Regions from separate parts of the Cupriavidus sp. HMR-1 genome, predicted to be linked through region 3. Evidence: predicted binding sites of a transcription regulator. Region 3 holds the regulator's gene; each other region holds the start of a gene.
The links. Region 3 encodes HrcA, which represses chaperone genes, less so after heat shock. Its sites were predicted from a motif close to TTAGCACTCNNNNNNNNNGAGTGCTAA; they were not measured.
Positions count from the first base shown of each region.

Region 1: a site for HrcA is predicted at 5,201-5,227, ahead of rpoH (RNA polymerase sigma factor RpoH). Genes of this name have one in related genera too.
Region 2: a site for HrcA is predicted at 5,224-5,250, ahead of groES (co-chaperone GroES). Genes of this name have one in related genera too.

Region 1 covers NZ_ANKP01000037.1:18,761-26,368, reverse strand. The annotation lists gene D769_RS05060 (CmpA/NrtA family ABC transporter substrate-binding protein) at 1-1,161, shown strand, start outside; gene ntrB (nitrate ABC transporter permease) at 1,273-2,142, shown strand; gene D769_RS05050 (ABC transporter ATP-binding protein) at 2,159-2,962, shown strand; gene ybiB (DNA-binding protein YbiB) at 3,061-4,050, shown strand; gene D769_RS05040 (pirin family protein) at 4,091-4,966, opposite strand; gene rpoH (RNA polymerase sigma factor RpoH) at 5,297-6,232, shown strand; gene D769_RS05030 (SCO family protein) at 6,286-6,900, opposite strand; gene cyoE (heme o synthase) at 6,985-7,608, opposite strand, start outside.
Region 2 covers NZ_ANKP01000062.1:35,337-42,944, reverse strand. The annotation lists gene D769_RS09785 (7TM diverse intracellular signaling domain-containing protein) at 1-496, shown strand, start outside; partial or broken gene D769_RS30970 (autotransporter outer membrane beta-barrel domain-containing protein) at 434-4,981, opposite strand; gene groES (co-chaperone GroES) at 5,343-5,633, shown strand; gene groL (chaperonin GroEL) at 5,718-7,361, shown strand.
Region 3 covers NZ_ANKP01000223.1:36,046-43,653, reverse strand. The annotation lists gene mprA (MprA protease, GlyGly-CTERM protein-sorting domain-containing form) at 1-353, opposite strand, end outside; gene D769_RS21365 (hypothetical protein) at 453-878, opposite strand; gene recN (DNA repair protein RecN) at 915-2,684, opposite strand; gene D769_RS21355 (NAD kinase) at 2,783-3,700, opposite strand; gene hrcA (heat-inducible transcriptional repressor HrcA) at 3,801-4,847, shown strand; gene hemH (ferrochelatase) at 4,958-6,073, shown strand; gene D769_RS21340 (RNA-binding S4 domain-containing protein) at 6,123-6,518, shown strand; gene D769_RS31365 (hypothetical protein) at 6,571-6,726, opposite strand; gene grpE (nucleotide exchange factor GrpE) at 7,011-7,553, shown strand.

The DNA.
Region 1 (7,608 bases), on a different contig from region 3:
CGCAGCGGCGCGTGGGCCGCCGGCTCCGATGCGCCGGAAAAGCCCGAGGTCAGGATCGGCTTCATTCCGCTGACCGATTGCGCGTCGGTGGTGATGGCGTCGACGCTGGGCCTGGACAAGAAGTACGGCATCAAGATCACGCCGAGCAAGGAGGCTTCGTGGGCTGGCGTGCGCGACAAGCTGGTCAATGGCGAGCTGGACGCCGCGCACGTGCTGTACGGCCTGATCTACGGCGTGCAGCTCGGCATCGGCGGGCCGAAGAAAGACATGGCCGTGCTGATGAACCTGAACCACAACGGCCAGGCCATCACGCTGTCCTCGAAACTGGCGGAAAAGGGCGTCAAGGATGGCGCGAGCCTGAAGGCGCTGATGTCCAGGGAAAAGCGCGATTACGTGTTCGCGCAGACCTTCCCGACCGGCACCCATGCGATGTGGCTCTACTACTGGCTGGCCGCCAACGGCATCGATCCGATGCGGGATGCCAAGGCCATCACTGTGCCGCCGCCGCAGATGGTGGCCAACATGCGCGTGGGCAACATGGATGGCTTTTGCGTCGGTGAGCCTTGGGGCGCGCGCGCGATCGCCGACAAGATCGGCTTCACCGCCGAGACCACCCAGGCGATCTGGAAGGATCACCCGGAGAAGACGCTGGGCACCACGGCCGAGTTCGTGCAGAAATACCCGAACACGGCGCGCGCGATGGTGGCCGCCGTGCTGGATGCATCGAAGTTCATCGACGCTTCCGCATCCAACCGCCGCAAGACCGCCGAGACAATCGCCGCCAAGTCCTACGTGAACACGGATATGGACATCATCCTGGACCGGATGCTGGGCCGCTACAGCAACGGTCTGGGCAAGACCTGGGACGACCCCGATTCGATGAAGTTCTACCAGGACGGCCTGGCGAACTATCCGTTCCTTTCGGACGGCATGTGGTTCCTGACCCAGCACAAGCGCTGGGGGCTGCTGAAAGAGCATCCGGACTATCTGGCCGTGGCCAAGCAGGTAAATCGCATCGACGTCTACAAGCAGGCCGCTGCGGCCGCGCAGGTGCCGTTACCGAAGAGCGACTTCCGCACCGCCAGGCTGATCGACGGCGTGACGTGGGATGCGACGAAGGACCCGAAGGCCTACGCCGACGGATTCAAGATCAAGGCCTAACGCGCCGCACGGACCGGCCCGGTCGGTCCTGCCCCATCCAGCCCCCATCCACACGAACAGGAGCTTGCCGTGAATGCTCTCGCCCAGTCATCGCCGGAAGGCGCCACGCCCATGAATCCGGAGGCCGCCGATCCGGACGCCAAGGAACAGTCGCGCCGCCGCGCGCAGGAGATCGCCGCACTGGAGCAACGCGCCGCGCGCCGCGACGCGTTTGCCGCGTTCGTACTCAAGTGCGTGCCGCCACTGATCGGCTTCGCGTTGTTGGTGCTGGTGTGGCACGGCATCGCCACGCTGATCCCGTCGATCCCGACACCTGGCGCCACGTGGAACGCCGCGGTGCCGCTGTTCGCCGATCCGTTCTATCGCAATGGGCCGAACGACCAGGGCATCGGCTGGAACGTGCTGGCGTCGCTGGCGCGCGTGGCGGCGGGCTTTGGCCTGGCCGCGGTCGTGGGCATTCCAGCCGGCTTCCTGTTGGGGCGCTTCGCGTTCCTGAACGCGATGGCGTCGCCCGTCATCAGCCTGCTGCGTCCGGTATCCCCGCTGGCCTGGCTGCCGATCGGCCTGCTGCTGTTCAAGGCCGCCAATCCCGCCGCGATCTGGGCAATCTTCATCTGCTCGATCTGGCCCATGGTCATCAATACCGCCGTGGGCGTGACCCGCGTGCCGCAGGACTACCTGAACGTGGCACGCGTGCTCGACCTGTCCGAGTGGAAGATCTTCCGGCACGTGCTGTTTCCTGCCGTACTGCCGTACATGCTGACCGGCGTGCGGCTGTCGATCGGCACGGCGTGGCTCGTGATCGTCGCCGCGGAAATGCTCACGGGCGGCACCGGCATCGGCTTCTGGCTCTGGGACGAGTGGAACAACCTCAAGGTCGAGCACATCGTGATCGCGATCTTCATCATCGGCGTGGTGGGCCTGGTGCTCGAGCACCTGCTGCTGGCCCTCGCCCGCCGCTTCAGCTACGGCAACACCTGATCCGGAGACGACCACCATGGAAAAGTTCGTCAGCATCGAAAATGTCGGGCAGACCTTCAAGACGCGCAAGGGGCCGTTCGTGGCGCTGCGCGATATCGACCTGTCGATCGCGGAAGGCGAGTTCGTGACACTGATCGGGCATTCGGGCTGCGGCAAGTCCACGCTGCTGAACCTGATCGCCGGGCTGACCGCGCCGACGACCGGCGCGCTGATCTGCGCGGGACGCGAGATCGCCGGCCCCGGCCCGGAGCGGGCCGTGGTGTTCCAGAACCACTCGCTGCTGCCCTGGATGACGTGCTTCGAGAACGTCCATCTGGGTGTGGAGCGCGTGTTCGGCCGAAGCGAGACACCGGCGCAACTCAAGGCGCGCACGCACGACACGCTGGCCCTGGTGGGCCTGACCCACGCAGAAAGCAAATATCCGCACGAGATCTCGGGGGGCATGAAGCAGCGAGTGGGCATCGCCCGGGCGCTGGCGATGCAGCCGAAGGTGCTGCTGATGGACGAGCCATTCGGCGCGCTCGACGCGCTCACGCGTGCCCATCTGCAGGACGCGTTGCTGAAGATCGTTGCGCGCACCAGGAGCACCGTGGTCATGGTCACGCACGACGTGGACGAGGCCGTGCTGCTGGCGGATCGTATCGTCATGATGACCAACGGGCCGGCGGCGACCATCGGCGAGATCCTGCGCGTCGACATCCCGCGCCCGCGCGACCGTGTGACGCTGGCCGACGACAAGACCTTCCACGCGTGCCGCACCGCCGTGCTCGACTTCCTGTATCGCAAGCAGCGCAATCCGGCGTTGGAGGAAGCCGCCTGATGCGTACCCGGCGCGGGGATCATGATTGACTCACGGCATTGGGAGAAGCGGCGAGCCTCCGCTATCATGAACCCCAACCCCACGATCCCCGCAGCATCATGACCTCTGCATCCCGCGCGCCATTTCCGGCGGCCAAGTACATCAAGGAAATCGGACGAGGCGTCAATGGCGCCCGCGCGCTGCCGCGTGAAGACGCCCAGGCGCTGTTCGATGCCATGCTCGCCGGCCGGGTGTCCGATCTAGAGCTGGGCGCCGTGTTGCTGGCCTATCGCATCAAGGGCGAAGCACCACACGAACTGGCCGGCATGCTGGACGCCGCGCACGATCACTGCGCGCCGCTGGCCGCGCCGGCCGACAAACCCGTGGTGGTGATTCCAAGCTACAACGGCGCACGCAAGCAACCGAACCTGGTGCCGCTGCTGGCGATGCTGCTGGCGCGCGATGGCGTGCCGACGCTGGTCCACGGCATTCGCGAGTTTCCGGGCCGCGTCACCAGCATGGCGCTGTTCGAGGCACTGGGCGTGCCGCTATGCGCCACCGCGCAGTCCGCGGAGACGCAGCTTGGCGCGGCATCGAATCCGCTGGCCGCGCTGCCGATCGACGTGCTGTCGCCCGCGCTGTCGCAACTGCTCGACAAGCGCGCGATCATCGGCCTGCGCAATTCGGCGCACACGGTCGTCAAGATGCTGCAACCGGTGGGCGGACACTCCCCTGCCGAGGCTTTGCGGCTCTACAGCTACACCCACCCCGAGTATCGGGAAACGCTGACCGAGTATTTCTCGCACGAACCCGCCAACGTGATGCTGGCCCGGGGTACCGAGGGGGAAGTCGTGGCCGACGCGCGCCGCAGCAGCCGTATCGACTGGCTGCACGACGGCCATCAGCGCACGATGGTCGATCCAGTCGGCGGTTCGGTCGCGGATGTGCCCGAACTGCCGCAGGGCACGGACATCGCCGAGACGGCCGCGTGGATTCGCAAGGTGCTGGATGGCGCGGAACCGGTGCCCGCGCCGGTTGCCACCCAGGTGGCGGCGATCAAGGCGTGCCTGACGCAGGCCACGCGGGTGACCTGGGCCAGCCCGCTGTAACACCTCCCGCTACAGGATGCAGGATGGCCCGCCAGCGCGATCAGGGCCGGCGCGGCGGCAGCGGAATGCGCTCCGTCTCGCCCGGGACGTGCGGGAACTGGTCGTCCTGCCAGCGCTGGGCGGCCTCTTCGATCGCTTCCTTGCTGCTTGCCACGAAATTCCAGTAGATGAAACGCCGTCCGTCCGTCGGATCGCCGCCAAGCAGCATCACGCGCGAGGGCATCGTCGCCTTGATCGTCACGGGCTCGCCAGGTACCAGCACCACCAGATGCTCGGCCGGCAGCGTCTCGCCATCGACCTCCAGGTTGCCATCGACCGGATAAATGCCACGCTGGACGTGTTCGGCGGGGATCACAAGGCTTGCGCCGGCATCCATCTCGATCGCCACATAGAGCGTGCGGCTGTAGACCTTGACCGGCGACTCGGCGCCGAAGGCATCGCCCGCGATAACGGTCATCCGCACGCCGGGCAGTTCGAGCTTGGGCAGCGTAGCGCCCGGATGGTGGTGGAACGAAGGCGGATCATTCTCATGCGCCTTAGGCAGGGCTACCCAGGTCTGGATGCCGTGCAGGTGCGGTCCGGCCGAGCGCGCGCCGTCCGGCGAGCGCTCCGAGTGCGTGATGCCACGCCCGGCAGTCATCCAGTTCACGTCGCCGGGCCGAATCACCTGCTCGCTGCCGAGGCTGTCGCGATGCATGATCTCGCCTTCGAACAGATACGTGACTGTCGCCAGTCCGATATGAGGATGTGGGCGCACATCCATGCCCGCGCCGGGCTCCATCTCCACCGGCCCCATGTGATCAAAGAAGATGAATGGCCCGACTGCTTGCGTCGTAGCGGCGGGCAGCAATCGGCGGACGGTGAACTCGCCGATGTCTCGCACATGAGGCTTCAGCAAGTGTTCGATAGCAGACATTTGGGGCTCCTGGGGATGCGTCTGAAAAACGACTTCAGTGTAGCGAATCCTGCAATACACCATCCCGAAATCGCTGCGAAACCGAATCGGGGCTGCCCCCTCTAATAACAGTGCTCCGAGAGCGCTGCCCGCCAGGCCTTGTCAGGCTTGGGCTGGGCCACTATAAGGCGACATCAGGCTATCCAGAAGATTTTTCCGATTGTCTGGAACTATCAACCCTATAGACCTTCTAACTTAGCACTCGTCCGGTTCGAGTGCTAATATGCGTTGCAATGCGGTGTCCCTTCGGGACACACCGGCAACCCACCGCCGGATGCGAAAGGAGTCATAGTGAACGCAGTCCTGTCTGCCGATCAAACCCAAGTTACCCGCCGTCTGCCCACGGCGCCCCAGAATGCCGCCGCGAATGCCTTCGCACTGACCTTCCCCGGCACACTGGGCAATCTGGACAGCTACATCCAGGCTGTCCACCGCATCCCGATGCTCACCCCCGAGGAAGAGCTCAGCCTGGCTCGCGACCTGCGCGACAACGACTCAGTCGATGCCGCCCGCCGCATGGTGATGTCGCACCTGCGTCTGGTGGTCTCCATTGCCCGGCAGTACCTGGGATACGGCTTGCCTCACGCCGACCTGATCCAGGAAGGCAACATCGGGCTGATGAAGGCCGTCAAGCGCTTCGACCCCGAACAGGGCGTGCGCCTGGTGTCGTACGCGATGCACTGGATCAAGGCCGAGATCCACGAATACGTGTTGAAGAACTGGCGCATGGTCAAGGTGGCCACCACCAAGGCCCAGCGCAAGCTGTTCTTCAACCTGCGCAGCCACAAGCAGGGCTCGCATACCTTCACGCCCGAGCAGATCGAAGCCGTTGCGCGCGAGCTCAACGTCAAGCCCGAGGAAGTGATGGAGATGGAAACCCGCATGTCGGGCGGCGATATGGCGCTGGAAGGCCAGATCGAGGACGGCGAGGAAGAATTCGCGCCGATCGCCTACCTTGCGGATAACCACAACGAGCCGACGCAGGTGCTGGAAGCCAAGCGCCACGACCGTCTGCAGGTCGAAGGCCTGGAAGAAGCGCTGACGAAGCTGGACCCGCGCAGCCGCCGCATCATCGAGGCCCGCTGGCTCGACGTCAACGACGATGGGTCGGGCGGCGCCACGCTGCACGAACTGGCCGACGAGTTCGGTGTATCCGCCGAGCGGATTCGCCAGATCGAATCGGCGGCAATGAAGAAGATGAAGGGTGCGCTGGCGGCATTCGCCTGAGGCCACGCTCCCCGCAATGAAAAAGGCCGGTCATTCGACCGGCCTTTTCTTATTTACGACATCAGCTGCTTGAGGTCATGCGCGATCGGCTCCGGCCCCTGGCCGTGGCGGATGAACAGCCGCAACTGGCCGGTCTGGTCGAACACATAGCTGCCGGCCGAGTGGTCCATCGTGTAGTTGTCCGGTGACGAACCCGACACCTTGGCGTAGTAGACCTTGAAGTCCTTGGTCACCTTCTTGAGCGCGGCCTCGTCGGCCGGGCGCAGGCCCAGGAAGCGCGAGTCGAAGGCCGGCACATACTGGGCCATCAGCGCCGCCGTATCGCGTTCCGGATCGACGGTGACGAACAACACCTGCACCTTGTCCGCATCGGGCCCCATCTGCTCCATCACCTGCTTGAGCTCCACCATCGTGGTCGGGCACACGTCCGGGCAATGGGTGTAGCCGAAGAACATCAGCACCACCTTGCCCTTGAAATCGGCCAGCGTGCGGGTCTTGCCGGTGGGGTCCAGCAGCGCGAAGTCCTTGCCGAACTCGGTGGCGCCCGAGATATCGACGTTGCGGAAGGACGGCTTTGGTTGCCCACAGGCGGCCAGCAGGGCCGTGCAGAGCGCGAGCAGACAAAAGCGGCGGAATGCGGCCCAAAGGCCTTGGGAAGAGGTCGACATGCGCAAGAATCGGGAGGAGTTGCCCGAAAGTATCGCCGATTGGGCCGGCGATGACTTCCGGGCGCGGCAAGATGCCGCAGGTTGTCAGACCTGCGGCACGAACTTGAAGTAGTGATCCACTAGCAGCGCCGCGAACAGCAGCGACAGGTACAGGATCGAATAACGGAAGGTGCGCTGCGCGAGGCCATCCGAGTAGTTGCGGTACAGCTTCCAGGCATAGCCCAGGAACACCAGGCCCAGCGCCAGCGCCGCCGCAAGGTAGATGTAGCCGCTCATGCCGTACACGAACGGCAGCAGCGTGGCCGCGATCATGATCAGCGTGTACAGCAGGATATGCAGCAGCGTGTAGCGCTCGCCGTGCGTGATCGGCAGCATCGGCAGGCCGGACTTGGCGTAGTCGGCGCGGCGGTACAGAGCCAGCGCCCAGAAGTGCGGCGGCGTCCAGGTGAAGATGATCAGCACCAGGAACCAGGCCTCGGCAGGCACCGTACCCGATACCGCGGACCATCCTAGCGCCGGGGGCATGGCGCCCGACAGGCCACCGATCACGATGTTCTGCGGCGTCGCCGGCTTCAGCAGGATTGTATAGACCACGGCATAGCCAAGGAACGTGGCGAAGGTGAGCCACATCGTCAGGTCGTTGGCGAAGACGTGCAGCAGCCACATGCCAGCACCGCCCAGCACGGCCGAGAAGATCAGCGTCTGGGT
Region 2 (7,608 bases), on a different contig from region 3:
TAGCCGGTTGCTGGAGAGCCATGACATCGCGTGTCATTGGCAGCTCGATGGCCTTGAGCAATGCCATCTGCCGAATTCGCGGATTCTCGATGTCATGCGGACCTTGCAGGAAGCACTGACCAACGTGATGAAGCACAGCAAGGCCAGCCGCGCGGACGTCGCGGTACGCGTCGGCACGCGCGGGCTGGAGCTGTTGGTCAGCGATAACGGCGTTGGCTTCGATCCGGCCGCCGCCGGGCGGCACGCCGGTGCGGGCATGCGCAGCATGCGGGCGCGTACCGAGCGCCTTGGCGGCACGTTCAGCGTGCGATCAACGGGAGAGGGGACCGTGCTGGCCGTTCATATCCCGCTCGATGCTGGTGGCACTGGCCTACCACTTGACCTGCAACCCGGCGGAGCCAAGGATCGAGTTTCTGACCTTGGCATTGCCGCCGGCGGCCCAGATCCTGCCGACCTCGCCGTACAGGCTGAAGCGCCGGTTCAGGGCCGCGGTTAGGCCCGCGGCCACCTCGATGCTCGTGCCGCCGGTCGCTGCCACGATGTCGGTGGTGGCGGCCGGGTTTGTGAAGCGGGCGACGTCGCTACCGTTCGATGCCATGTAGAGGTTGACGCGGCCATATGGCCGCAACGCGGCGGAGCCTGCCTCCATTTCACCCTTCACCCGCGCGCCGACGCGCGCGAGCCAGCTGCTGTTCACGTCGGTCTGGACCATTGCTCCGGGGATCTGCGCGTTGTCGAGGTGAATGCGTTGGTGAATCACCTGCAACTGGGGTTCGATGCTCCAGGCGCTGCCGCCAAGTGGAAAGGCGCGTCCCAGTTCCAGCGATGCCAGCAGGCTGTCCCCCTTGGTCTCGACCCCGGAGCTGGACGCTGGCGTCACCGTGTAGCGGTGACGGCCCAACTGCAGCACCGCGTCGGCGTAGATGCCGCTGTCCCCGGCATACGTGCCGTAGAAGCCCAGATACTGGTTGTGCAGATCGTTGCGGCCGGCGCCAGCATTGTCGATGCCGCCGATGAAGCCATTGACGCTTACGTTGCCATCCAGCTGGCCGACGTAGAGGCCAGCGCGCCAGTCCTGCGTGGCCAGCAAATCCGTGCCGGCCTGGAAGCCGGTCAACCGGCCCTTGCTCTTGGGCGCCACCGTGCCGTCCTGGCTGACGTCGACATCGGTGGTCAGCACGCGGGCCCATGCCCGGCGATCGCGACCGGCAGGGGTGCCCGATGGGGTGCCGGATAGGGTGCCCGATGTGGCGGACCTCGGGTCGTCATCGCCCACGCGCTGGTGCAGGTTGCCGATCATGGCAAGGTTGCTCTGGCGCAGTTGACTCGGCAGCGCCGCGTACAACGCGGCTTCGGCACGGTAGGTCGTGACGGGCGGGTCCGCAGGTTCGGTGGTCGGGGTGGTTTCGGTGGTCTCGCCATTGGAGCGCAGATACCAGTTCTCGCCCGATCCCTTGGCGTCGGCAGCGTACAGGCGGTACTGGTAGGCGCCGGCATCTACATGGCCACCTGCGAGCACGAACGCGCTCTTGCTGGTCTGCGCCGTGGTGCTGGCGCCATTGACGGCGCTGATCACCTCGATGCCGTTGCCCGCGGTCAGCGCGCCAAGCCCATTCAGGTTGGAGATCTGCAGCGTGGTCTGACCGCTGGCGACGGCGGCGGGGCCGCTGAGGATCAGCCGGTCACTCACGCCGGTGCTGTCGCCGAGCGCAGTGCCCATGCGCAGCGTGCCGTTGTTGCCCGTGTAGGGGCCCGTCACCGTCAAGGTCGCGCCGGGTGTCGTGCCCATCAGCGAGACCACGCCCCCGTTGTTCAGTCCCGCGACGCTCTGGCTGAAACCGGCGAGATCCAGCGTGGCGCCGCTGGCCACCGTGTGAACGGATGCCGCGCTGAAGGTGTTGGCCGCTCCCGCCCGCAGCGTGCCGGCCGCAACGTTGGTGGCCCCGGTGTAGTCGTTGGCGCCGGCAAGCGTCAAGGCGCCACTGCCGTTCTTGGTGAGAAAGCCCGAACCACTGATGGCCCCGGCGAGCGTGGCATTGAAGGCGCCAGTGTCGATCACAGGATCGTTGCTGCCCGTCAGGCGGATCGCATTGGCGATGCGCAGCCCATCGGTGGCAATGCCGAGCGTGGTGCCGTCATCCATCGAGAGTGTGCCGGTCCCCAGCGCGCCGTTGCTGCCAAGGTCGATGCGTCCTTGCTTGAGCGCGGTGCCGCCACTGAAGCTGTTGTCGCCGCCAAGCGTCAGCGTGCCGCTGCCGGTCTTGAGCAAGCCGCCCGTGCCCGAGATCGCGCCCGACAAGGTGCCGCTGCTGTTGTCACCGCCCGTTGCCAGCGTTCTGGCGCCCAGCTTGATCTGGCCAGCGCCGCTCAGGCTGCCGAAGCTGGCCTGCGCGGCGGTGATGCCGGAGATGTCGAGGATGCCCGCCGCATCGACTTGCACACCGCTGGAGTTGGCGATACTGCCCGCGCCGGACAGGGCAAGCGTGCCGCCGGCGACCTGTGTCGCGCCGGTGTAGGTGTTGACGCCAGTCAGGGTCAAGGTGCCGGTGCCTTGCTGGACGAGATTCCCGGTGCCGCTGATGACGTCGGCATAGCCGATGCTGTCGGTCCGGTTGAACATCAGTGTGCCGCTGTTGACCACGTTGCCGCCAATGCTGCCGGTGGTGGTGCCGTTGCCGATGCGCAGTGTGCCGCTGCCGATTTGCGTGGTGGCGGCCTGCACGTCCCCCAGCGCGAAGATCCACTGGCCGGTGCTTGTACTGAGCGCGAGTTGTCCGCTGGCCGTCACTGGCCCGTACAGCGCGATGCTGTCGCGGGCAGAGATCGTGATATTGCTGCCGCTCAACGCGGCATTGGCTAGCAACGTGCCGCCGTTGGCCGCGAGTTGCAGATTGCTCGTGCCGGTGTTGATTGCCGATACCGGTAGCGTCAACGCCCCGCCAGCGGTCAGGCTGACCGCGCCGTTCGTGCTGTTGTTTAGCGCCGAGACGCGCAGATCGCCAGCCGCGCGCAATGCCACGCTGGACCCCGTTGCAGCGATCGGGCCCTGAAAGCTGTTGCTCGCGTCGGTCAACGTGATGGCGCCAGTGCCGGCGCTGATGGTGGTGCTACCGGCAACGCTGAGCGCTCCGCTTTGGGTGATGGCATTGTCGTTGGTGGATGCCGACAGGTAGCCACGCACCGTGCCGGTGCCAAGGTTCATTGGACCCAGGCTCGTGGCAAGCAATGTATCCGTATTGACGTTACCGAAGGTCAGGGCCGAGGCGCTGCTGATTATCGTGGCGCCACCGGTCAGGTTCACGGTGCCACCAAACCAGTTTCCCATGTTGGTTAGCGAGATAGCGCCCGTGCCGGCATTGAAGGTGCTGTTGCCCGCAATGGTGAGCGCACCGTTTTGCATGATGAAGCCGCGGTTGCTCGTTGCCGACAGGCTGCCGTTCACGGCGGTGGTGCCGAAGACCAACGCACCCGTGCTTGTGGCGGTCAATGTGCCGGCGTTGACGGTGCCCAAGTTCAGTCCCGCGGCACTGGTGATCTGCGTGGTGCCACCGGTCAGGTTTACCGCGCCACCGAACGAATTGCTGGCGTTGGTCAGCGTAATGGCGTTCGTGCCTGCGTTGATCGTGGTATCGCCACCGATCGACAACGGGCCGGATTGTCCAAGCGAACGGGTCGTGGTCAACGCGAAGTCGCTGCCCGTGCTGATCGGCCCGAGCGCGGCGATGCTGTTGCTGCTCTGGTCGAGCTTCATGCTGCCGACGGCGCTGCCTGTCAGGGTTCCCGCTGTCAGGCTGCCCCAGGTCTGGAGGACGTCCCCCAACGATTGCAGGCTGATCTGGCCTGTCCCGGCGGTCAGCGTGCCACCGAGCTGGACACTACCACCCGAGATGGCAATCGAGCCGCCCGTCGTCGTGCCCGACGCGTCGATGTTGCCCCCCAGGATCACGGCGGCGTCTGACGTGATCTGAACCTGCCCAGCTTGGGACTGGCCACCCTGCGAGACGTCGATGCTGCCGTTGTTGACTACGGCGCCCCCTATTGCGCTGAGGCTGACGTTTCCACCATTCGCGATGATGACGCCGCTGTTGTTGACTAGCGTGCCGTACAACCCCGGCTGGGCTGCTGCCGCCATGATGATCGTGCCGCCGGTTGCCTGGAGGGTTCCGGTATTGACGACCGCGGTGCCGCCCTGCGCGGTGCTCAGTGCGCCGGCAATGGCAACATTCATCAGACCCTTGTCGTCGAACGTCATCGTTGCGTGGTCCGCGGCCACCAGGCTGATTCGCCCGCCATTGGCCGTCAGCACGCCATTGTTCGACACGCCGGCGCCGACGAGTGCCGCGGAGTTGCCAATGAACGTTGCACCGCCAGCAAACGCTACGGTGCCGCGCATGGCCGCTGCATCAAGGCTGTAGCTGCCTCCCGTCGTGGCAGGGGCGGAAACACCGAGCGAGGTGGCGAGAAGTCCGCCGGCTGATGTCGTGCCACCGAAAACCAGGCCGTTTGCATTGGCAAGGATCGTCTGCCCGGCTGCCGACACGGTTCCGTAGATCTGGCTGGCCGTAGTGCCAGAAATGTTGTTGAGGGTGACGGCGCTCGCACCCGTATTCGGCGTGAAATTGACCGTACTGTTCGAAGCGACATCGAAAGAGGACCAGTTGATCGTGCCCGATGACGAATATTGATTGACCGTCGTGGTGGTCCCTGTCGAGTTGACAGTCCCGCTCCCGCTGATCCAGACCGAGCCGGTTGGCAGCGTTCCGGCAATCGGTGTGGCAGCCATCGCAATGGCGGGGAGCAGGCCCGCGGAAAGCGCCGACAGTGCCGGCAAGCCGACGCTCCAGCCGGCACGCCGCCGGGAAGCCGTTGGGGCGATGGTTGCGGTGCCCGTGCCTCCCGAGCCCTGGCTTCCGGCCGTTTCCGGCGCCACCTTCAATGCGCACAGCGTGCGATTCCAGACAAGTCGATAGATGTGGTTCAAGGTGCGGCCTCCCCGGTGGCTGCGAATGCCCCAGAGGGCGGCAAAGCCTCGAAGTTACAAATTGCAACAACTACAGGGAATCCCAAGAACTAGGGAATTCGGGGTGGGAGGACCAGATTTTTGTGTGATCTATGGGGCGCATTCATCGGCTGGGACTGTTTCCCTCGGCGCATTCTTGTGATCTGTACGGGAAAACCCCCATTCAGCCCGCGTCTTGAAAACGAAATACCCCGTCCCTATAATTAGCACTCGCTGGGGGAGAGTGCTAACAGTCGCCCCCGCGGTACCCGAAACCCGATGGTCGTCGCTATCAGACGACCATTTTGTGATTTAACACTCACTTTTGTATCTAGGAGTCCGTATGAACCTGCGTCCTCTGCACGACCGCGTGATCGTGAAGCGTCTGGACAATGAAACCAAGACCGCATCCGGCATCGTGATTCCCGACAATGCTGCCGAGAAGCCCGATCAAGGCGAAGTGCTGGCGATTGGCCCTGGCAAGAAGGATGACAAGGGCAACAACATCGCCCTCGACGTCAAGGTGGGTGACCGCGTGCTGTTCGGCAAGTACGCCGGCCAGGGCGTGAAGGTGGATGGCCAGGAACTGCTGGTCATGCGCGAAGAAGACATCATGGCTGTCGTCAACAAGTAATCGACGCCCACAAGCCACCCAATTCCCGATCGTCCCCCTGACAATCCAGCGGGACGCATCCATCCAGATTCGGAGATTCAGAACATGGCAGCAAAAGACGTAGTGTTCGGCGACGCCGCCCGTGCCAAGATGGTCGAAGGCGTGAACATCCTCGCCAACGCAGTGAAGGTGACCCTGGGCCCGAAGGGCCGCAACGTGGTGCTGGAGCGCAGCTTCGGCGGCCCGACCGTGACCAAGGACGGCGTGTCCGTGGCCAAGGAAATCGAACTGAAGGACAAGCTGCAGAACATGGGCGCGCAGATGGTCAAGGAAGTGGCTTCCAAGACCAGCGACAACGCCGGTGACGGTACCACCACCGCAACCGTGCTGGCCCAGTCGATCGTGCGCGAAGGCATGAAGTTCGTTGCCGCCGGCATGAACCCGATGGACCTGAAGCGCGGCATCGACAAGGCCGTTGGCGCCGCCGTCGAAGAGCTGAAGAAGCTGAGCAAGCCGACGACCACCAGCAAGGAAATCGCCCAGGTTGGCGCGATCTCGGCCAACAGCGACGCCTCGATCGGCGAGCGCATTGCCGAAGCCATGGACAAGGTTGGCAAGGAAGGCGTGATCACCGTCGAAGACGGCAAGTCGCTGGCCGACGAGCTGGAAGTCGTGGAAGGTATGCAGTTCGACCGTGGCTACCTGTCGCCGTACTTCATCAACAACCCGGAAAAGCAGGTTGTTCAACTGGACAGCCCGTTCGTTCTGCTGTTCGACAAGAAGGTCTCGAACATCCGTGACCTGCTGCCGGTGCTGGAGCAAGTGGCCAAGGCTGGCCGCCCGCTGCTGATCATCGCTGAAGACGTGGAAGGCGAAGCCCTGGCCACGCTGGTGGTGAACAACATCCGTGGCATCCTGAAGACCGCCGCCGTGAAGGCTCCGGGCTTCGGCGACCGCCGCAAGGCCATGCTGGAAGACATCGCCATCCTGACCGGCGGTACCGTGATCGCCGAGGAAATCGGTCTGACGCTGGAAAAGGCCACGCTGCAGGACCTGGGCCAGGCCAAGCGCATCGAGATCGGCAAGGAAAACACCATCATCATCGACGGCGCCGGCGACGCATCGGCGATCGAAGGCCGCGTGAAGCAAATCCGCGCCCAGATCGAAGAGGCGACCTCGGACTACGACCGTGAGAAGCTGCAAGAGCGCGTGGCCAAGCTGGCCGGCGGTGTTGCCGTGATCAAGGTTGGTGCAGCCACCGAAGTCGAAATGAAGGAAAAGAAGGCACGCGTGGAAGATGCACTGCACGCTACCCGTGCTGCCGTGGAAGAAGGCATCGTCCCGGGCGGTGGTGTGGCCCTGCTGCGTGCTCGTGCTGCGATCGCTGGCCTGCACGGCGAGAACCCCGACCAGAACGCCGGTATCAAGATCGTGCTGCGCGCCATGGAAGAGCCGCTGCGCCAGATCGTGCTGAACGCTGGTGAAGAAGCTTCGGTCGTGGTGGCCAAGGTTATCGAAGGCAAGGGTAACTACGGTTACAACGCGGCTTCGGGCGAGTACGGCGACCTGGTGGAAATGGGCGTGCTGGATCCGACCAAGGTGACCCGCACCGCGCTGCAGAACGCCGCTTCGGTGGCTTCGCTGATGCTGACGACCGACTGCGCAGTGGCCGAATCGCCGAAGGAAGAGTCGGCTCCGGCAATGCCGGGCGGCATGGGCGGCATGGGCGGCATGGAAGGCATGATGTAATTCATGCCGGACTGCTGAGCCAATCAGCCTGTCTGAGAAAAACCCCCGAGAGCGCGAGCCCTCGGGGGTTTTTCATTGGCCGTTCAGATCGCGGACAACGCCTTTCCAAGCGCGTCCGCAGCGGCGGTCAGCCTATCCAGAATGCGCTCGGGGCTGCAAATCACCTCGGGCAGCAGTTTGGCCAGTTGTTCGGCAATGTCGTTGGTGCTGCCGCCGGCGCGTTCGGTGCTTTAGTAGTGTGCGGCGG
Region 3 (7,608 bases):
TCGGCGATGCGTGGGTCGTTGCGCAGCCGCTTTGCGACAATCTCGGGATCGTCGCCACGACTGTCCTTTACCGTCAGCAACTGCATCGCGCCGGACATCGGACGCTTGACGGACAGGCCGAGCCCCGTGCTGGAGGCCACCTGGCGCATCCGGGTGGTGTCCGTGGGGGTATCGACGGTCTGGCTGCCGTCGCGCCATCGCACGATGTAGTTGCCGGTGTAGACCGGGGCGGTACGCGCTGCCGTGCCGGTATCGGCATGGGCGGCAGGAGCGTGGGCGAGGGCTGCGCCGATGACAACCAGCGCGGCTGGCGCGGCGGACGTGAGCCAGGACTTCAGCAACCTGTACGGCATCATCGCTCCTTAAGGGGCTTTGTCGGCTAGAGCTTGTCGAGGCAACCGGCGATGCGAACTGCTGAGGTACTCGGCTCTCAGATTAGGCGATGCTGATACTTATTGCTGGGGCATGTCGCGGCCACCCGGCATGGAGCGGTGCGGCTTCAACATGCGGTCGGGCGTTGCCGATTCCACGCGCGGCGCGGCCTGCAGCGTGGCGACTGCCTGGTCGGCGGTGATGTCGGGGGATTTCGTGATCGCGGTGACCAGCCAGACCCCTCCTGACATCGGGCGTTTGACCACATAGCGCACCGGCCCCTCGATCGCTGCCAGCAGCTTGCCGGCGTCTTCCGAGGTTGTCACATCCGGCGGCGTGAACTTGACGAGGATGTCCCCGATCGCGCGGTCGTCCGTAATGCTGCCGCGCGGCGGCGCAAATGACTTCGATTCCGAGGCGCAGCCCGACACTGCCGTCACAGCCAGCGCGGCAAAGGTGGCCGCGACGACGCGGCGGTGGAGCGATGGCGACTTGCCATGGGTCATCGGTTTGAAACTCCTGTGTGGTTCGGCGTGCCGGAATCAGCCGGCCGCGCGGCGCGGGCGCTTGCCACTGCTTTCGCGCGGCGAGTTGGCCGCCTGGGCCGCCTGGGTGCCTTGCGCCAGCATTTCCTCGGCATGTTGCATGGTCGTGGCAGTGACCGTGGTACCCCCAAGCATACGCGCGGTTTCCTGGATGCGACCATCTGTATCAAGTGTCCGGATGCGTGATCGCGTCACCGGGCCGCCATTGTCGCCTCCGGCCTTTTTGTCATCCTTGCTGGTTTCCTTGCTGACCAGCAGGTGGGTCCCGGCCTGCGCCGCCACCTGTGGCAGGTGCGTGACGCAGAGTACCTGTCGCGAGCGTCCGAGCTCCTGCAGGCGGCGTCCGACCACCTCGGCTACCGCGCCGCCGATACCCGTGTCCACTTCGTCGAAGATCAGCGTTGGCGTGGGCGCCGCCTCGCTTGTGATGACCGAAATCGCCAGGCTGATCCGCGCCAGTTCGCCACCCGATGCCACGCGGGCGAGCGGCCTGGGGCTCACGCCGGCGTGGCCCGCGACCAGGAACTCGATCTGCTCGAGCCCGTGGCTCTGGCCTTCCTCTAGCGGATGCAATGCCACGGCGAACGTGCCGCCGGCCATCGACAGGCCCTGCATCGCATTGGTAACGGCGGCGGACAAGGCTTCGGCTGCCACCTTGCGCGCCCCCGACAGATGCTGGGCGAGGGTCAGGTAGGCAGCGCGCGACGCGGCTTCGCGCGCCAGCACCTTGTTGATGTCCTGGGCGGCCTGGAGGTCGTCAAGTTGCTGGCGGCGGGCCAGCAACTCGTCGGATAGCTGTTCGGGCGGCAGACGATACTTGCGGGCGGTGGCGTGCAGCGCCTGCATGCGCTCTTCCACGGCCTGCAGCCGTTCCGGATCGAGTTCGAGCCGGTCGACATAGCGGTTCAGGGAGTGCGCGGCTTCCTCGACCTGCACCAGCGCCGGCTCGAGCGCGGCCAGCACGTCGCGCAGGCCCGCGTCGACATCGGCCAGTTGCTGGAGTCGGTGCACCACGCCGTTGAGCACGGAGGTCACTGCGCCGTCCGATTCGGATAGTGCGTCGAGCGCGGCGCGGCCGCCGTCGATCAGGCCCGCCGCGTGCGACAGGCGGTTGTATTCGCCCTGGATCTCTTCCCATTCACCTGGCTGCGGCGCGAGCTTGTCCAGTTCGCCGACCTGCCATTCGAGCCGCTCCCGTTCGAGCTGCATCTCGCGCGACTGGTGCTCCACCGCCTCGCGTTGCTTGACGCAGGCGCGCCACACACGCCAGGCCTCGGCCACGGCGGCGGATTGTTCGGTCAGGCCTGCGTGGGCGTCGAACAACTGGCGTTGGGCATCCGGGCGCAGCAGCAACTGGTGCGCGTGCTGGCCGTGGATATCGACGAGCTGGTCGCCCACCTCGCGCAACTGCGCCAGCGTTGCCGCGGCGCCATTGATGAAGGCCTTGCTGCGGCCGCTGGCGTCGACAGTCCGGCGCAGCAGCACGGTGCCGCCGTCGTCGTCTTCCATGTCGCTCGACAGTTCGCGCTCGGCCAGCCACGCATCCAGCGCTGGGTGGGTGTGGAAGGTGGCACTGATGCTGGCACGTGCCGCGCCTTCGCGGACCACGCCTGCGTCGGCCCGTTCACCCAGCACCAGGGCGAGCGCGTCGATGAGGATCGACTTGCCCGCGCCGGTTTCACCCGTGAAGACGGTAAAGCCGGCGGAGAAGTCGAGGTCGAGCGTGTCGACGATGACGAAGTCGCGGATCGATAGGCTGCGCAGCATCGTGGGCGGTGAGCGGTGGCGGGTAAGGGCGGTAAGGGCGGTAAGGGCGGTAAGGACGGGTAACGAGGATAACGGCGGAACGTTGAGGTGCCTGTGGATCAGAGCCGGTTGTCTTCAGTCGGATACTCGTGCCAGTGCAGCTTCTTGCGCAGTGTGGCGTAGTAGTTATACCCCACCGGGTGCAGCAGGTTGATGGTCTTGGCCGAACGGCGTACCACGATGCGGTCGCCGGGCAGCAGCGAGGCCAGCGCCTGCATGTCGAAGTTGACGCTGACATCGCGCGCGCTGGCCACTTCGATCGTGACCTCGGCGTCGTACGGCAGCACGATGGGCCGGTTCGACAGCGCGTGCGGCGCGATCGGCACCAGCACCAGGCCGGACAGCGTCGGGTGCAGGATCGGGCCCCCCGCTGCCAGCGCGTAGGCGGTGGAGCCGGTCGGCGTGGAGACGATCAGGCCGTCCGAACGCTGGTTGTACATGAAATAGCCGTCGACCGAGACCGCCAGTTCGACCATGCCGGAGATCCCCGAGCGGTTCACCACCACATCGTTGAACGCCAGCGCGGAGAAAATCACCGAGTCGTCGCGGATCACGCGCGACTCCAGCAGCATCCGGGTTTCGGCCTCGTACCGGCCGGAAAGCATCTCTGGCAGTGCCGTGGAGATGGCATCGAGCGGGATGTCGGTCATGAAGCCCAGTCGGCCGTGGTTGACGCCGATCACGGGCACATCGTGCCCGGCCAGCTGGCGGGCCAGCCCGAGCAGCGTGCCGTCGCCGCCCAGCACCACCGCCACATCGGCTTCGCGGCCGATCTCGTCGGGGGTCAGCACCGGGTAACCTGTCAGCCCGGTAGCCATTGCGGTTTCGCGTTCGAACACCACATCCTGTCCGTTACGGGAGATGCAAGATGCGAGCTCTTCCAGCGGACCTTCGATGCCAGCGGTCGAGTGTCGGCCCACCAGGGCTACAGTCTTGAACGGGGGGCGCGCGGCGCCGGTCTTGTGGGGGGCAGACATGCCGGGATTAGACCATACCGGCATGATCGTTGTCAGCACTGGGCCGCCGCCGCTCCAGGTGACGCCTGAACCGCCAAAGTTTGATTAAAATCGGGGCATCATGGACGAACGTTCAAAAAAGCTTCTCAAGACCCTGATCGAGCGATACATCGTCGAGGGGCAGCCCGTGGGCTCGCGCACCCTGTCGAAGTTCTCGGGGCTTGATCTCTCGCCGGCCACCATCCGCAACGTGATGTCGGACCTCGAGGAGATGGGTTTCATCGCCAGCCCACATACCTCGGCTGGCCGAATCCCCACGCCGCGCGGGTACCGGCTGTTCGTCGACACAATGCTGACGGCGCGCCCGCTGGAGCGCGCGCCGGAGTTCAGTGCCGAACTGGCTGAGCTGACTGGCCAGATCCAGGGTCAACTGGGTGGCCAGCAGTTCGGGCCGCAGCGGATGATCACGGCGGCGGCGCATACGCTTTCGAATCTTTCTCATTTCGCCGGCGTGGTGATGACGCCACGGCGCGCGCAATCGTTCCGGCAGGTGGAATTCATGCGGTTGTCTGACAAGCGCATCCTGCTGATCATCGTCAGCCCGGAAGGGGATGTGCAGAATCGGATCATCCAGACCGACCTGGCGTACACGCCGGGCCAGCTCATCGAGGCGGCGAATTTCTTCAACTCGCACTATGCGGGCATGAGTTTCGACGCCGTGCGCGACCACCTGCGCGTGGAGTTGCAGGACCTGCGCCGCGACATGTCCGCGCTGATGCAGGCGGCGGTCGAGGCGGGCAGCAGCGCGATGGCCGAGGACAACGAGCAGGTGTTCATCTCAGGCGAGCGCAAGCTGCTGGAAGTGGAAGACCTGTCGTCGAGCATGGACAAGCTGCGTCGCCTGTTCGACGTGTTCGAGCACAAGACGAGCCTGCTGCAGCTGCTCGATGTGTCGAGTCACGCGCAGGGCGTGCAGATCTTCATCGGCGGCGAAAGCCAGCTTGTGCCGATCGAGGACATGGCCGTGATCACCGCGCCATACGGGGTGGATGGCCAGATCGTTGGCACCCTGGGCGTGATCGGCCCCACGCGGATGGCCTACGAACGGGTGATCCCGATCGTCGATATCACCGCGCGGCTCCTGTCCAGCGCGCTCAGCCAGAGCTGAGCCACGAACTATTGACACGGTGGACGTGTCTGTCCTGAGTCGGCCGCCTGCAACGGCTTGCGGCCGGCCCCTGATTCGCCAGCGCCCCCGGCAGTCCCAACGGAAACCCTATGACGTTTTCGCCTGAACCGGCACACCAGCACGGCCAGCCGCCGCGCACCGCGATCCTGCTGATCAACCTCGGCACCCCGGACGCGCCCACGCCTAAGGCGGTGGGGCGCTACCTGAAGGCGTTCCTGTCCGACCCGCGCGTGGTAGAGATCCCGCGCCTGGCCTGGCTGCCGATCCTGCACGGGCTGATCCTGCCGTTCCGCTCGCGGGCGTCGGCCATGAAGTACGAGTCGATCTGGCTGCGCGAGGCGCATATGACCGGGTCGCCGCTACTTGTGTATACAGAGCGTCAGGCTCATGCGCTGCAACTGTTGATGCAGCAGCAAGGTCACGACGTAACGGTGGCCTGCGCGATGCGCTATGGCAATCCGTCAATCGAATCGGTCATGGAAGCGCTGCGCCGGCAGGGTACCGAACAGATCCTGTTGCTGCCGCTGTATCCGCAGTTCTCCGGCACGACCACGGCCACCGCCTTCGACGAGGCATTTCGTGTCCTGTCGGCGTGGCGCAACCAGCCCGAGTTACGGCTGATCAAGCATTTCCACGATCACCCGGCGTATATCTCTGCGCTGCACAAGCAGGTGGGCGGCTATTGGGCCCAGCATGGCAAGCCGGATTTCGCGCGCGGTGACAAGCTGATCCTGTCGTTCCACGGCCTTCCGCGCCGATTGCTGGACCTGGGTGATCCCTATCACTGCGAGTGTCTGAAGACCGGTCGTCTGCTCGGCGAGGCGCTGGGCTTGCAGCCCGGCCAGTATCAGGTGACGTTTCAGTCTCGTTTTGGCAAGGCGGAGTGGTTACAGCCCTATACAGCGCCGACGCTGGCCGAACTGGGCAAGGTCGGGACGCAGCGCGTGGACGTGTTCTGTCCCGGCTTTCCCGCCGACTGCATCGAGACGCTCGAGGAGATCGCGATGGAGGGGCAGTCGGAATTCCGCGTGGCCGGCGGCCAGGATTTCCATTTCATCCCGTGCCTCAACGATGCAGAGGCGTGGATCGCCGGATTGGCGGATATTGCGTTGCAGCATTTGCAGGGGTGGCCGCTCAATGTTCCACATCCCCACGAACTGGAAGCAAGGCGCTCCCGCGCGCAGGCGCGTGGCGCGGGAGCCTGAGGCCTTGGCGGCGGTCACGGGCGGGCACGGGCAGTAACGGACGGTAATCATGCAAGTCGATTTCGAACCCGATGCGCGGCTGCGCATCGACAAATGGCTCTGGTGCGCGCGCTTCTTCAAGACGCGCTCGCTGGCTGCCGAGGCGGTGGAGCGGGGGCGCGTGAGTGTCAACGGGCAGCCCTGCAAGAACTCGCGCGAGGTCAAGCCGGGCGACACCGTGATACTGGAGGCGCATCAGCAGCGCTGGGAAGTGGTGGTCAAGGGCGTGGCCGCGTCACGCGGGCCGGCGCCGATCGCCCAGACGCTCTATGCGGAGACCGAGGAAAGTCAGGCCGGGCGACAGACAGACGCGGAACGGCGGCGCTTCCAGCACGAGCCGGCGGCGCAGATGCACGGGCGACCGACCAAGCGCGACCGGCGCAGAATCGACGACTTCAAGGGGTGACGGTTGCAGCCAGCCGGGGGCGGGGCACTCCGGCTGGCCGTAATGTAGCGGGTTAGCGGACGTACTGGACGAGGTAATGCTTGAATACGGCCTTGCCGCTGCCATACTCGGTGTCGCGCGGGGCAACCGTGTCGGACAGGCAGATGAAGACCGTCATGGCCGAGAGCGCGGCAATCAGGCAAAGGGCAACGACTGGCAGCTTGTGCATGGCGAACCTTCCGAAGGATGCACCAAAATGATCCACCTCTCTGCTCCCGTTATTTTTGACATTTTTTATTAAGTGAATCTTAGTGTGTGCGATGCAGCAAAGCAATGACGGCTCGATTTCATCGAGCAAGGCTTTGTAACGACGTATTTCCGCGTCTCTGAACCTCCACACTTGAAAAATCGGGGACTGACACCAAGTGCAGCTAGACTTGCCGGTTTGACACCCGACTCACCCGATGGCCTGCCGCCAGAGCGGGCCGTGCTTTTGTTTTGATACGAATCGACATGGAAGAACAGAACCAGACGCCAACCCCCAATACGCAGGCAGCCGAGGACGCCGCCCGCACGCCGGAAGCCGGTGCCGACGAGGTGGTCCGCCTGACGCAACAGGTGGCCGAACTGGAAGCCAAGGCCAAGGAACACTACGACATGTTCCTGCGCGCCACGGCGGAGGGCGAGAACATCCGCCGCCGTTCGCAGGACGAAGTGGCCAAGGCTCACAAGTTCGCCATCGAGAGCTTTGCCGATAACCTCGTGCCCGTGATGGACAGCCTGCAGGCCGCGCTGGCCGACGGTACCGGTGACCTCGGCAAGCTGCGCGAAGGTGTGGAACTGACCGCGCGCCAACTGACCGCCGCGTTCGAACGTGGCCGCATTGTCGAAGTGAACCCGGTGGGCGAGAAGTTCGACCCGCATCGCCACCAGGCCATCTCGATGGTGCCGTCCGAGCAGGAACCGAACACCGTGGTCAACGTGCTGCAACGCGGCTACATGATTGCCGACCGCGTGCTGCGCCCGGCGCTGGTGACCGTCTCGGCGCCGCGCTGAGCGCGAGTCGTCGGCATACGGCAGTACGAAACGCCCGGGCCATTGGCACCGGGCG